3 regions of the Thalassobacillus hwangdonensis genome follow, and region 3 is predicted to be linked to each of the others. Evidence: riboswitches for the same ligand, from Rfam matches in the RefSeq annotation. Region 3 holds a riboswitch; each other region holds the start of a gene.
The links. Region 3 has a riboswitch for cobalamin ahead of ACFQ2J_RS11940 (acyl-CoA thioesterase). Riboswitches for the same ligand answer to the same signal wherever they lie in the genome.
Positions count from the first base shown of each region.

Region 1: linked by a shared signal. The riboswitch ahead of ACFQ2J_RS04890 (DUF4430 domain-containing protein) and the one ahead of ACFQ2J_RS11940 (acyl-CoA thioesterase) in region 3 are both predicted to bind cobalamin.
Region 2: linked by a shared signal. The riboswitch ahead of ACFQ2J_RS08540 (ribonucleoside-diphosphate reductase subunit alpha) and the one ahead of ACFQ2J_RS11940 (acyl-CoA thioesterase) in region 3 are both predicted to bind cobalamin.

Region 1 covers NZ_JBHTKL010000001.1:919,231-922,508, forward strand. The annotation lists gene ACFQ2J_RS04875 (hypothetical protein) at 1-446, opposite strand, end outside; gene sigX (RNA polymerase sigma factor SigX) at 436-975, opposite strand; gene ACFQ2J_RS04885 (ECF transporter S component) at 1,156-1,656, opposite strand; gene ACFQ2J_RS04890 (DUF4430 domain-containing protein) at 1,662-2,069, opposite strand; cobalamin riboswitch at 2,316-2,499, opposite strand; gene ACFQ2J_RS04895 (ATP-binding protein) at 2,565-3,278, opposite strand, start outside.
Region 2 covers NZ_JBHTKL010000002.1:126,587-129,864, reverse strand. The annotation lists gene ACFQ2J_RS08555 (ArsR/SmtB family transcription factor) at 1-161, shown strand, start outside; gene ACFQ2J_RS08550 (pyridoxamine 5'-phosphate oxidase family protein) at 340-762, opposite strand; gene ACFQ2J_RS08545 (class I SAM-dependent methyltransferase) at 849-1,565, opposite strand; cobalamin riboswitch at 1,680-1,858, shown strand; gene ACFQ2J_RS08540 (ribonucleoside-diphosphate reductase subunit alpha) at 2,016-3,278, shown strand, end outside.
Region 3 covers NZ_JBHTKL010000005.1:481,848-485,125, reverse strand. The annotation lists gene ACFQ2J_RS11945 (manganese-dependent inorganic pyrophosphatase) at 46-975, shown strand; gene ACFQ2J_RS11940 (acyl-CoA thioesterase) at 1,019-1,489, opposite strand; cobalamin riboswitch at 1,632-1,813, opposite strand; gene ACFQ2J_RS11935 (AraC family transcriptional regulator) at 2,015-2,908, shown strand; gene thiD (bifunctional hydroxymethylpyrimidine kinase/phosphomethylpyrimidine kinase) at 2,942-3,278, opposite strand, start outside.

The DNA.
Region 1 (3,278 bases), on a different contig from region 3:
TTCCCCTCACCAAGGAACGCACTGTGTATGACCGTCGAAACTGCAGCTTCTTCCTGGAAAAAGAGATGACTTCGTAATGCCAAAGCACTTTCCTCCACTGACTCACTACCATACTTTGCTGCGTCATCCTTTGTTGCAGATCCACTGTCTTCCATGGACGCTTCGTTCATCTCGGCACTGCTGTCTGCCTGATCCCCACTTTCTGAAGCAGAATCCATCCCTCCTGATCCCTGTTGAAGGATAGGAATTACCATTACCATCAGCAGGACGACTGCCACCAGGGAACCGACTGGAACGAGCCATGCCCTTTCTTTTTTTACTTTGTTTTCATTCAGTTGAGGAGATATTTTCTGGTGAAGCTCTTCTTTGCTTAGACGATCCTGCACTCGCGGCAATTCGCCCAATAGCTTTTCGAGCTTCTCATCGTTGTAAGAGTTACGCTTCACGTTGGATTCCCCCCTCTTCCATCTTTTCCATGCGTTCTTTCAGCAGTTTCATCGCCCGATGCTGCGTCGTCTTCACTTTACTGACGCTCCATCCGAGAAGTTCGGCAGTCTCCTTCAGCGTATGTTCCTGGATGAACCGTAAGATGATGACACTTCTCTGATCGACATTCAACTGATCGAGACAATGATAGACTTTCTGTATTTCCTCATTCATCATTGCTATATCTTCAGGAATCGGTGCTGAATCTTTTAGTTCCTCTCCCCGCTCTTTCCAGTCAAAAAAATCCAGTATCCGGTTTCTTTTCCGTTTTTGAGCACGAAAGAAATCGATCGTCACGTGCCTTGCAATCGAAAAGAGCCAAGTCTTTTCACTGCTCTTTCCTTGGAATGTATCGTAGGAATTCATCACTTTTATATAGATTTCCTGAATGAGGTCTTCCGTCTGTTCTTTATTTTTCACCATGTAGAAGACAAACTGGTACAAATCATGATGATAACAATCATACAGACGTTCAAAAACTCGATCCACACTTCCTACCTCCCATTCATAGATTAGTCGTTCAGTTATGTAAAAAAGTTTCACTCTTCCATCATAATCAAAGAGGTCAGAAAAAACTTGGCTTATTGCGATATTTTCTTATACTTTAACCCTATACCAAAGTCTAACTTTCATAAAGCATAAAAAATACCAACCGGAATCCGGTTGGTATCAGGCTAGTGCATGGCGGCTATATCGTTCGAACAGCCTTGAAAAAACAGGTAGCAGGAGCGTGATGAATACGATATTCCCGAACGCATGGTATAGATCGAACGGTAGTCCTGCCAGATAATAGGCCCAAAATGATCCTGCATAGCTGTACATCGTCAACGAAATGATCAGCCCGTAAATGAGGCCACTTACACCGGAAAAAAGTGCAAGCCCCCATTTTGGAATAGTACTGAAATACTTACCGATCAGCCCTGCTGCTGCACCGATCAATGCCCATGCGGTTACCTGCCAAATATACCAGATTCCCATTCCCAGCAGCATGTTGGATAGGAACGTCGTCAAAGCTGCCAAAAGAACTGCCGCCAGAGGTCCCATAAAGAAGCCGGTAAGGATGACAATGGCTGTGACCGGCTGTACATTCGGAATGGCATTCGTTGCAATTCTTCCAGCGATAGCAAGTGCTGAAAGCAATGCAATTAACGTCAGTTTATATGTGTTCATTGCGATCATTCCCAAGCATGAAAATCAAATGCGATCTGATCTCCTGATTCCAATTCGTAGTCATTGGCTCCCACCATCGCTTCTTCCCCATTAATGGTGTAAAACCAGGCTTTCTCTTCGCCTTCCTCAGCAGAAACCCCTTCAACTCCCGTGATGAATCCATCACTTTCTTCTACTTCGAAATTGGCTTTCATCACTTCCATCAACGATTGTCCTTCTTCAAATTCAATTTCTTTCTCCTGAAGGATTTCTTCACCGTTTTCTTTAGAAATGACCACTTCTGCTTTCATTTCCTGTTGTTCATTCTGTTCTGTTTCCGTAGTTTGGTCGGCATTGCCACTTTCGGATTGGCATCCAGTTAGTATTCCGATGCTTAAAAGCAATGCAAACACCATTTTAAGTATTCTGTTCATTTGAACCCTTCCTCTCCTTAATGTTTGTTTCCCAGCTCGTGAAAGGTGAAGGGCGTAAGACAACCTGCGGCTGAAGAATGCCTTAACGAAAAAAGGTCTGCCCGCATAATCATGTATGTTACATGATCGAATGCTTGGGACAGACCTTTTGAGACATCCATTCGAAGACAATCCAGTTTTCATTCATACGTAGATTGCACGTATACGATTCCGACCGGTTGTCTCAAACGCTCAATCCTCGAAGCTTTGAAACTTGAATGGCAGGCAGGTCTACTGACTTGTGCTTATTCCTACTCTGGACCCTTCCCATATCCTTGATACAGTGGATCGTCCATTTCGTAGCACTTACAGTTGCGAGGACAGTTCCGGCATTTCACCGGATTCCCTTTTCAGCTCTAAGAAATAGAGCACCTTCATTCCTTATATAATTCAATTTTCATCTTACCATACGATTATGAAAAGTAAATAGAATGTTTCATAAGTAACAAGATTTTATTACAATTCTTCTGAATTTTCGCCTTTCAATGGTAATTTAAACGAGAATGTTGTCCCTTCACCGAGCCGGCTGTGGACTGCAATCGAGCCTTTATGCGCTTCCACGATATTTTTCGCTATGGCAAGGCCAAGTCCTGTGCCGGTTTTGACATTCTTCCGCTTCCGTGACTTATCAGCCTTGTAAAAACGTTCAAACACGAATGGCAGATCGTCCGCAGGGATACCAGAACCGGAATCCTCGATTTTCGCCTCGATTTCATGATTGTTCTGTTCCAGTTTCACATGAACAGTTCCGTTTTCTTCTGTGTGCCGAATTGCATTATCGATCAGGTTTGTAAACACCTGTTCAATCCGATCCGGATCAAACCTTGCATGACTTACTTCATGTTCGGCCGAAAGCTTCAAATGCACTTGTTTGTCGTTTGCCAGCCCTTGGAACTTTCGAATGATTTTATCCATAAACAGCTGGAGGTTCACTTGTTCCACATTCAAAGTGATGTGACCTGCTTCCATCCTTGCAAGATCAAGCAGTTCATTGACAAGCCTTCCCATACGAAGCGATTCTTCGTAAATGATTTGCGCAAGTTCATTTTTCTCTTTCTTGCTTTCTGCAATATCATCGACAATCGCTTCGCTGTAGCCCTGCATCATCGATATTGGAGTCCGAAGTTCATGGGATACATTCGCAATGAAGTCTTTCCGAAGTTTATCGAG
Region 2 (3,278 bases), on a different contig from region 3:
TAGAGCTTCGCCAATCTACTGTCTCCCACCAGTTACGTTTTCTTAAAAACCTTCGATTGGTGAAGTCACGCCGGGAAGGTACGTCAATTTATTACTCGCATGATGATGAACATGTGATCAATGTGCTTCACGAAATGATCCAACACTCGCTTCACGCTTGATGGCGGATGGTGGATGTGTCGAATCTAGTTGGATTTTGACGTTCGCCAGATTAGTTGCGACTATCGCCAGTTAATTCAGATTTTCGCCAGATTAACGCTGAGTATCGCCAGATTAGTCCTCATTTTCGCCAGAAAAAAACTGCACACAAAAAGAGAGGCCAAAAAAGCCTCTCTTTAGTTAAAGTTCCAATGTTTCAGGTGTATCTTCTCCTGCGTTCATCAAACGAACCTGCTCAGGCGCAATTTCCAAAACGATATATTCGGGATCGTTCGGACCGTCGAACCAGCGTTTCATCCTGTCACTCCAGAGCTTCTCCTTCACTTCTGCATCGTCTCTGATCGTCGCTTTCCCCTCGATTTCAAGGTAGGCATCGCCGTATCCTTCTCCTTCATACCCGATCAGAATATGAACGTATGGATTTGCATCGATTTCTTCCGCTTTGTGCGTTTTTTTGTTTGTAGGTGTATGGATGGTGAGCCCGTCATTGAAAAACGTCATGAACCTGGAGTGTGGCTTGTCATTTTTCACCGTCGCCAGTGTTCCTACTTTATTTCCACTTAACACATCAAGTATCTTATCTTTCAATTCTTGCTGATTCAACTTCAACTACCCCTTTCATTATATGAACTATATGGGTAGTTTCCCTTAACCTCTGCAGGAATAAACAGACAAATGTGCGGGGGCGATTATTTTTCAAGTATGAATACCCACATGAATGTCAGTGCTTGTTTCAGTTCTTCCGGGAGGTCTTCAAGGTGCTGTTCCGTGACTTCACGTTTATATACACCATGTCCATCAACAATCCGCCAGCCTGTTTCTTCTGCCATCGAGGCGAATTCCCAAGGCATCATCGTATTGCAGATTACCTCTTCACCAAAAACCCTCCGGTAACTGTTCGTCCTCGGCATTGCGGTCGGTCCCAGGATTCCGATACATAACTTCCCACCTGGCTTAAGCACCCGCTTCACCTCGTTAAGCGCCTGTACGGGTACTTCCGTCCATTCAATGCAATTGATCGCCATCACCGCATCAAAGCTCTCCGCTTCAAATGGAAGATCAACGAAATCCCCCTGAATGAATGTCATCGATTCATTTTCGAGTCTCTTTTTTGCAAGCTCGACCATTTCAGTCGAAATATCTACACCTGTAACGTGATACCCGTCTTTGTATAGTTTATAGGAACCGTATCCATCGCCACAGCCGATATCAGCAACAGACGATCCATTTGCTACATGCTTCTCAAGAAAAGGGATGATCGTTTTTCTGCTTCCTTCATCCCACATTGCTTTACTTTTCTGATTCCAGAAATCGGCTCGTTCATCCCATTTCCGTTCTGCTTCTCTATGCCATTGAAAATTATCCGTCAAACCGTATTCCTCCTTGTCATCCTTCTGTTTCCTTATTCGCTCCTTTTAGCGAAAACCCTTCTATTCAAAAATAACGGTTGCAGTCTATCAATAAAAGATATATCATAGGTGACACAATATATATCAATCATTTCGAATTTAACATCTATATATAGTAAAGCGAGCATGTGATGCCTATAGGCTTAATAGGGAAGCCGGTGCAAATCCGGAACTGCCCCCGCAACTGTAATCACCGCCGAACCGACAAACCACTGTACACAACATGTACGGGAAGGGTCGAAGTAGATGAAGGTGTGAGTCAGGAGACCTGTCACTGTTCGTTGGAAGTTTCTACTTCTTCGGGGATTGAGAAGGTGAAACGATGGGATAATACGTTTGTATTTGATGATCGATTCATCTTTATTATTCCATGGTTTCATCCGCTCAATGGGAGCGGATTTTTTTATTGCCTAAAAACATTTCAAGGAGTGATTTATTGTGAATACATTGACAGCAGCACCTCAAGCAAGGTGGTCGGATTGGATCGACGTGCAGCAAAAGAGGTTTCCTTCCCTGGATACAGCGCCCTTTAAACAGGAACTGACGAACATGAACTTGGAGGAACTGGAATTTGAAGAGCAAATTCATCTGCTCACACTTACAACACTGTCCTACATAAATGAGAGGGAGGCAGATTGGACGTTCGTAGCAGCGGATTTGTTACGCACCAAGATTTATGAAGAAACGAAGAAAAACAGGAATCAGTCATACGTGTACACCGGATTTCACACGTTGATCAAACGTTTGATCAACGAAGGAATCTACAGCCCCTTCCTTCTGGAAACCTACTCCACCGAGGATGTGCAAGCGTTAGAAAAAGTAATAGATCCCGAAAAAGATACATTTTTCACCTATATCGGTTTGAAAACGTTAACGGACCGTTATCTTTCCAGAAATAAAGAAAAAGCATTACTGGAGCTTCCACAAGAACGTTTCATGATCATCGCGATGACCTTGATGGCAAAAGAGAATGACGAGAAAAGAATCTCTCTCGTCAAAGAAGCTTACTGGGCTTTGAGTAATCTATATATGACAGTAGCTACACCCACGCTTACGAACGCAGGTAAAACTTACGGGCAGCTAAGCTCCTGTTTCATCGATACGGTCGAAGATGACCTGCAATCAATCTTTGACAGCAACACTTCCATCGCTACGCTCAGCAAGCACGGCGGCGGGATAGGTGTCTATCTCGGAAAAATCAGAAGCAGAGGCAGTGACATTAAAGGGTTCAAAGGTGTTTCTTCAGGTGTGCTTCCTTGGATGAAACAGTTGAACAATACCGCTGTCAGTGTCGACCAGTTAGGACAGCGCCAGGGTGCGGTAGCTGTGTACCTCGATGTGTGGCACAAAGATATCTTCCCGTTCCTGGACAGCCGATTGAATAATGGCGATGAGCGGCAGCGTACACATGATATCTTTACAGGCGTATGTATCCCGGATCTATTCATGGAGGCAGTGGAAAACAGAGAAGACTGGCATTTGTTTGATCCCCATGAAGTAAGGAAAGTGATGGGATTTTCACTGGAGGACTTTTACGATGAACAAAAAGGGAATGGCAGTTTCCGCGAAAAGTACGAGGCCTGCGTGAACCACCCTCTCCTTTCCAGGAATACCGTTCCTGCCATCGACATCATGAAGCGCATCATGATCAGTCAGTTAGAGACGGGAACCCCGTATATGTTCTATCGAGATGAAGTCAACCGAATGAAT
Region 3 (3,278 bases):
AAATCATTAAACTCAAGATGAGTTCATAAAAAAGGAGAATCGTTCATGGAAAAAAGACTAGTATTCGGTCATAAGAGCCCAGATACAGATACGGTTTGTTCTGCACTTGTGTATGCAGACTTGAAAAAGAAACTTGGAGAAGATTTTGAAGCTGTCCGCCTTGGTACAGTCAACGAAGAAACAAAATTCGCGTTGGATTACTTCGGTGTAGAAGCACCACGCCAAGTAGAGACAGTTTCAAACGAAGTAAATGAGGTTGCACTTGTTGACCATAACGAACCACAGCAAAGTGTGGATGACTTGAAAGATGTCCGCATTGTGGAGGTTGTCGATCACCACCGCATCTCAAACTTTGAATCTGCAGAGCCGCTTTACTTCCGCGTCGAGCCGGTCGGATGTACCGCTACGATTCTAAGAAAAATGTACAAAGAAAATGGTGTGGAAATCGAAAAGTCCATCGCAGGCTTAATGCTTTCCTGTATCATTTCCGATACACTGCTGCTTAAATCTCCGACATGTACACAGGAGGATATCGATACAGCAAAAGAACTTAGCGAGATTGCAGGCGTTGATCTTGATGCATATGGGTTGGACATGCTTAAAGCGGGTGCCAATACGAAAGACACTTCCGCGGCTGACCTTATTTCCCTTGATGCGAAAGAGTTCCCGATGGGCGATGCAAAAGTGGAAATCGCGCAGGTGAACGTTGTCGATACAGAAGAAGTTCTTGCACGGAAAGAAGAACTTAAAGATGCCATGACTTCCAAAATCGACGACAAAGGTCTGAACCTTTTCGTACTTGCAATCACAGACATTTTGAAAAACGATTCCACTGTCTTGGCACTAGGTAAAAACACAGAGAAAGTAGAAGAAGCGTTCAATACGACGCTTCAGGATGATGTAGCTGTTCTTGAGGGTGTCGTTTCCCGTAAGAAACAAATCGTACCACCACTGACAAATGCATTTAAAGGTTAAAGTTGAAAGCCTCGTCAAATGACGAGGCTTTTGTTCTTACTATTCACTTTAGCGCCGGGCGCTTTTGCCTATGCATTTTTCTAGAAGGAGCTGTATCATACAACCTCTTTTCTTCATCTGTTTCAGGAATGATAGAAGGTACAGGTTTTGGTTTCCCTAGTTCATCCACAGCGACCATCGTCAAGAAAGACTCTGTTGTGACCACTTTCTTCCCTTGCAGTAGATCATCCGCATGCACTTTTACATAGACCTCCATGGAAGTGCGACCTGTCCTAGTGACAAAAGCTTCCAAAGTCAATGCATCGCCTACTTTTGCTGAGGAAAGAAAATCTACAGAGTCAATAGACGCTGTGACTACCACACTATTGGAGTGTTTCATCGCAGTCAAAGCAGCAATTTCATCGATGTAGGCCAACACCTTCCCTCCGAAAATCGTATCCAGATGATTCGTATCTGGTGGTAATACCAGTCTTGTTTGTTTCATTTTTGAATGACTTACTGTCAATGGCTTCATTTAAATCGAATCCTTTCCTTGTAAAATAAAAAAAACACCTTCGTTAAGAAGATGCATCAGAAAAAAATCATTCTATTCAAGGGATCACCATCGATTTTGTACAATGAAGTTTCACGTAACACCCTCCTATCTCCCGTAGGAATTCATGCCCTTCCCTATGGCAGGTCTCCTGGCTCAGAATCATCAGCACATAACCCTTCCCGTATATCTACAGTGGTATATTTATGTACCTTCTCTTTACAGTGGCGGGACCGCGTTGGATTTTCACCAACTTCCCTTTTCAGCTTCATTAAGAATGAAGCCACCATAAGGCATATTCAATTGTAAAAGGAGAAACGAGTCCCCCTGGATTCACTATCGCCTATCCTTTATTATCTGTCAATTCCTTTTAGATATAGAAACATAAGAGTTTCCGATAAATCTAGATTATTATTAGGTATGTAAGTTACATTTAAAGTAGCAAAAATGGTTAAGAACCCTCTGCTGATTACTGCTATTGTAAAGATAAGGTAGGTGGACGCAACAATGGAATATGTGCACTGTATTAAACGAACGCTTGATTATATTGAGGAAAACCTGCAAGAACCTCTCACTTTAGAGCAACTGGCTGAAGTAGCTCAATTCTCGCCTTTTCATTTCCACAGGGTTTTTCAAGCCATGGTTGGGGAATCCGTAATGGATTATGTAAGGAAAAGAAGAATTACTCAGGCAGCAGAGCGGCTCTTTTACTCGAATGATAAAGTGATCGATATTGCATTTGACGTTGGATTTCAATACCACGAATCCTTCAACAGAGCGTTCAAGAAATACTATGGGGTTTCACCTAAAAGCTACCGAAACGCACAACAACTTAGTGGTCCACTGCGAGGCAAAGCCTACCTACCTGCAAATCTAGAATCAGGAGGGTTTACAATGGAACCGAAAATGATTACGAAACCTGCTTTCCACCTTATCGGCTATGGTCTGAAGACAAAAAATCAGGATGGACAAAACAACCAGGACATCCCTGAGTTCTGGCAGCAGTACATCAACAATCAGCTAGGGTTGAACATTCCTAAACCTTTGAACAAAAATGTGGAGTTGGGTGTGTGTACAGATTTCTCCCCGGAAACCGGTGAATTTGTATATGTCATCGGAATGGAAGTGAAAGAAGGCACAGATACACCTGAAGGTATGGTCTATAAGAGTTTTCCGGAATTGGATTATGCGGTCTTCACCACCCCGGAAGCAGATGAGGAGTCCTTCCCTTCTACCATTCAATCTACTTGGAATTACATTTTCACCGAATGGTTCCCACAATCAAGCTATGAGCATCGTGGAACTTTGGATTTCGAGTTATATGATGAAAGGTGTTATGGTACAGAAAATAAACAGATGGACATTTACATCCCCATCCAACCCAGTATTAAAAAAGCGTAACACAAATAGAGTAATGGCTGATCTGACTGGCCATTACTCTTTATTTTTACGGTAAGCTGCCTGATAAGTCGATCCAATTCCCCGCTCGAATGAAACGGCATGCTTAATCGCAGCAGTAACAAAGTCTTTTCCAATTGCCACTGATTCTTCAACAGACTTTCCTTTTGCAAGCTCAGCAGTAATAGCAGCAGCATAGGTGCAGCCCGCTCCACTTGTATGGATGGTATCGATTCGGTCCGCCTTGAATTCTGTGAACGTTTCACCATCATATAAGACATCCACCGCATCTTCCTCTAACGCTCCACCTTTCACTAGCACATAGGAAGGACCTAATTTGTGAAGTTGTTCCGCTGCCCATTTCATTCCATCG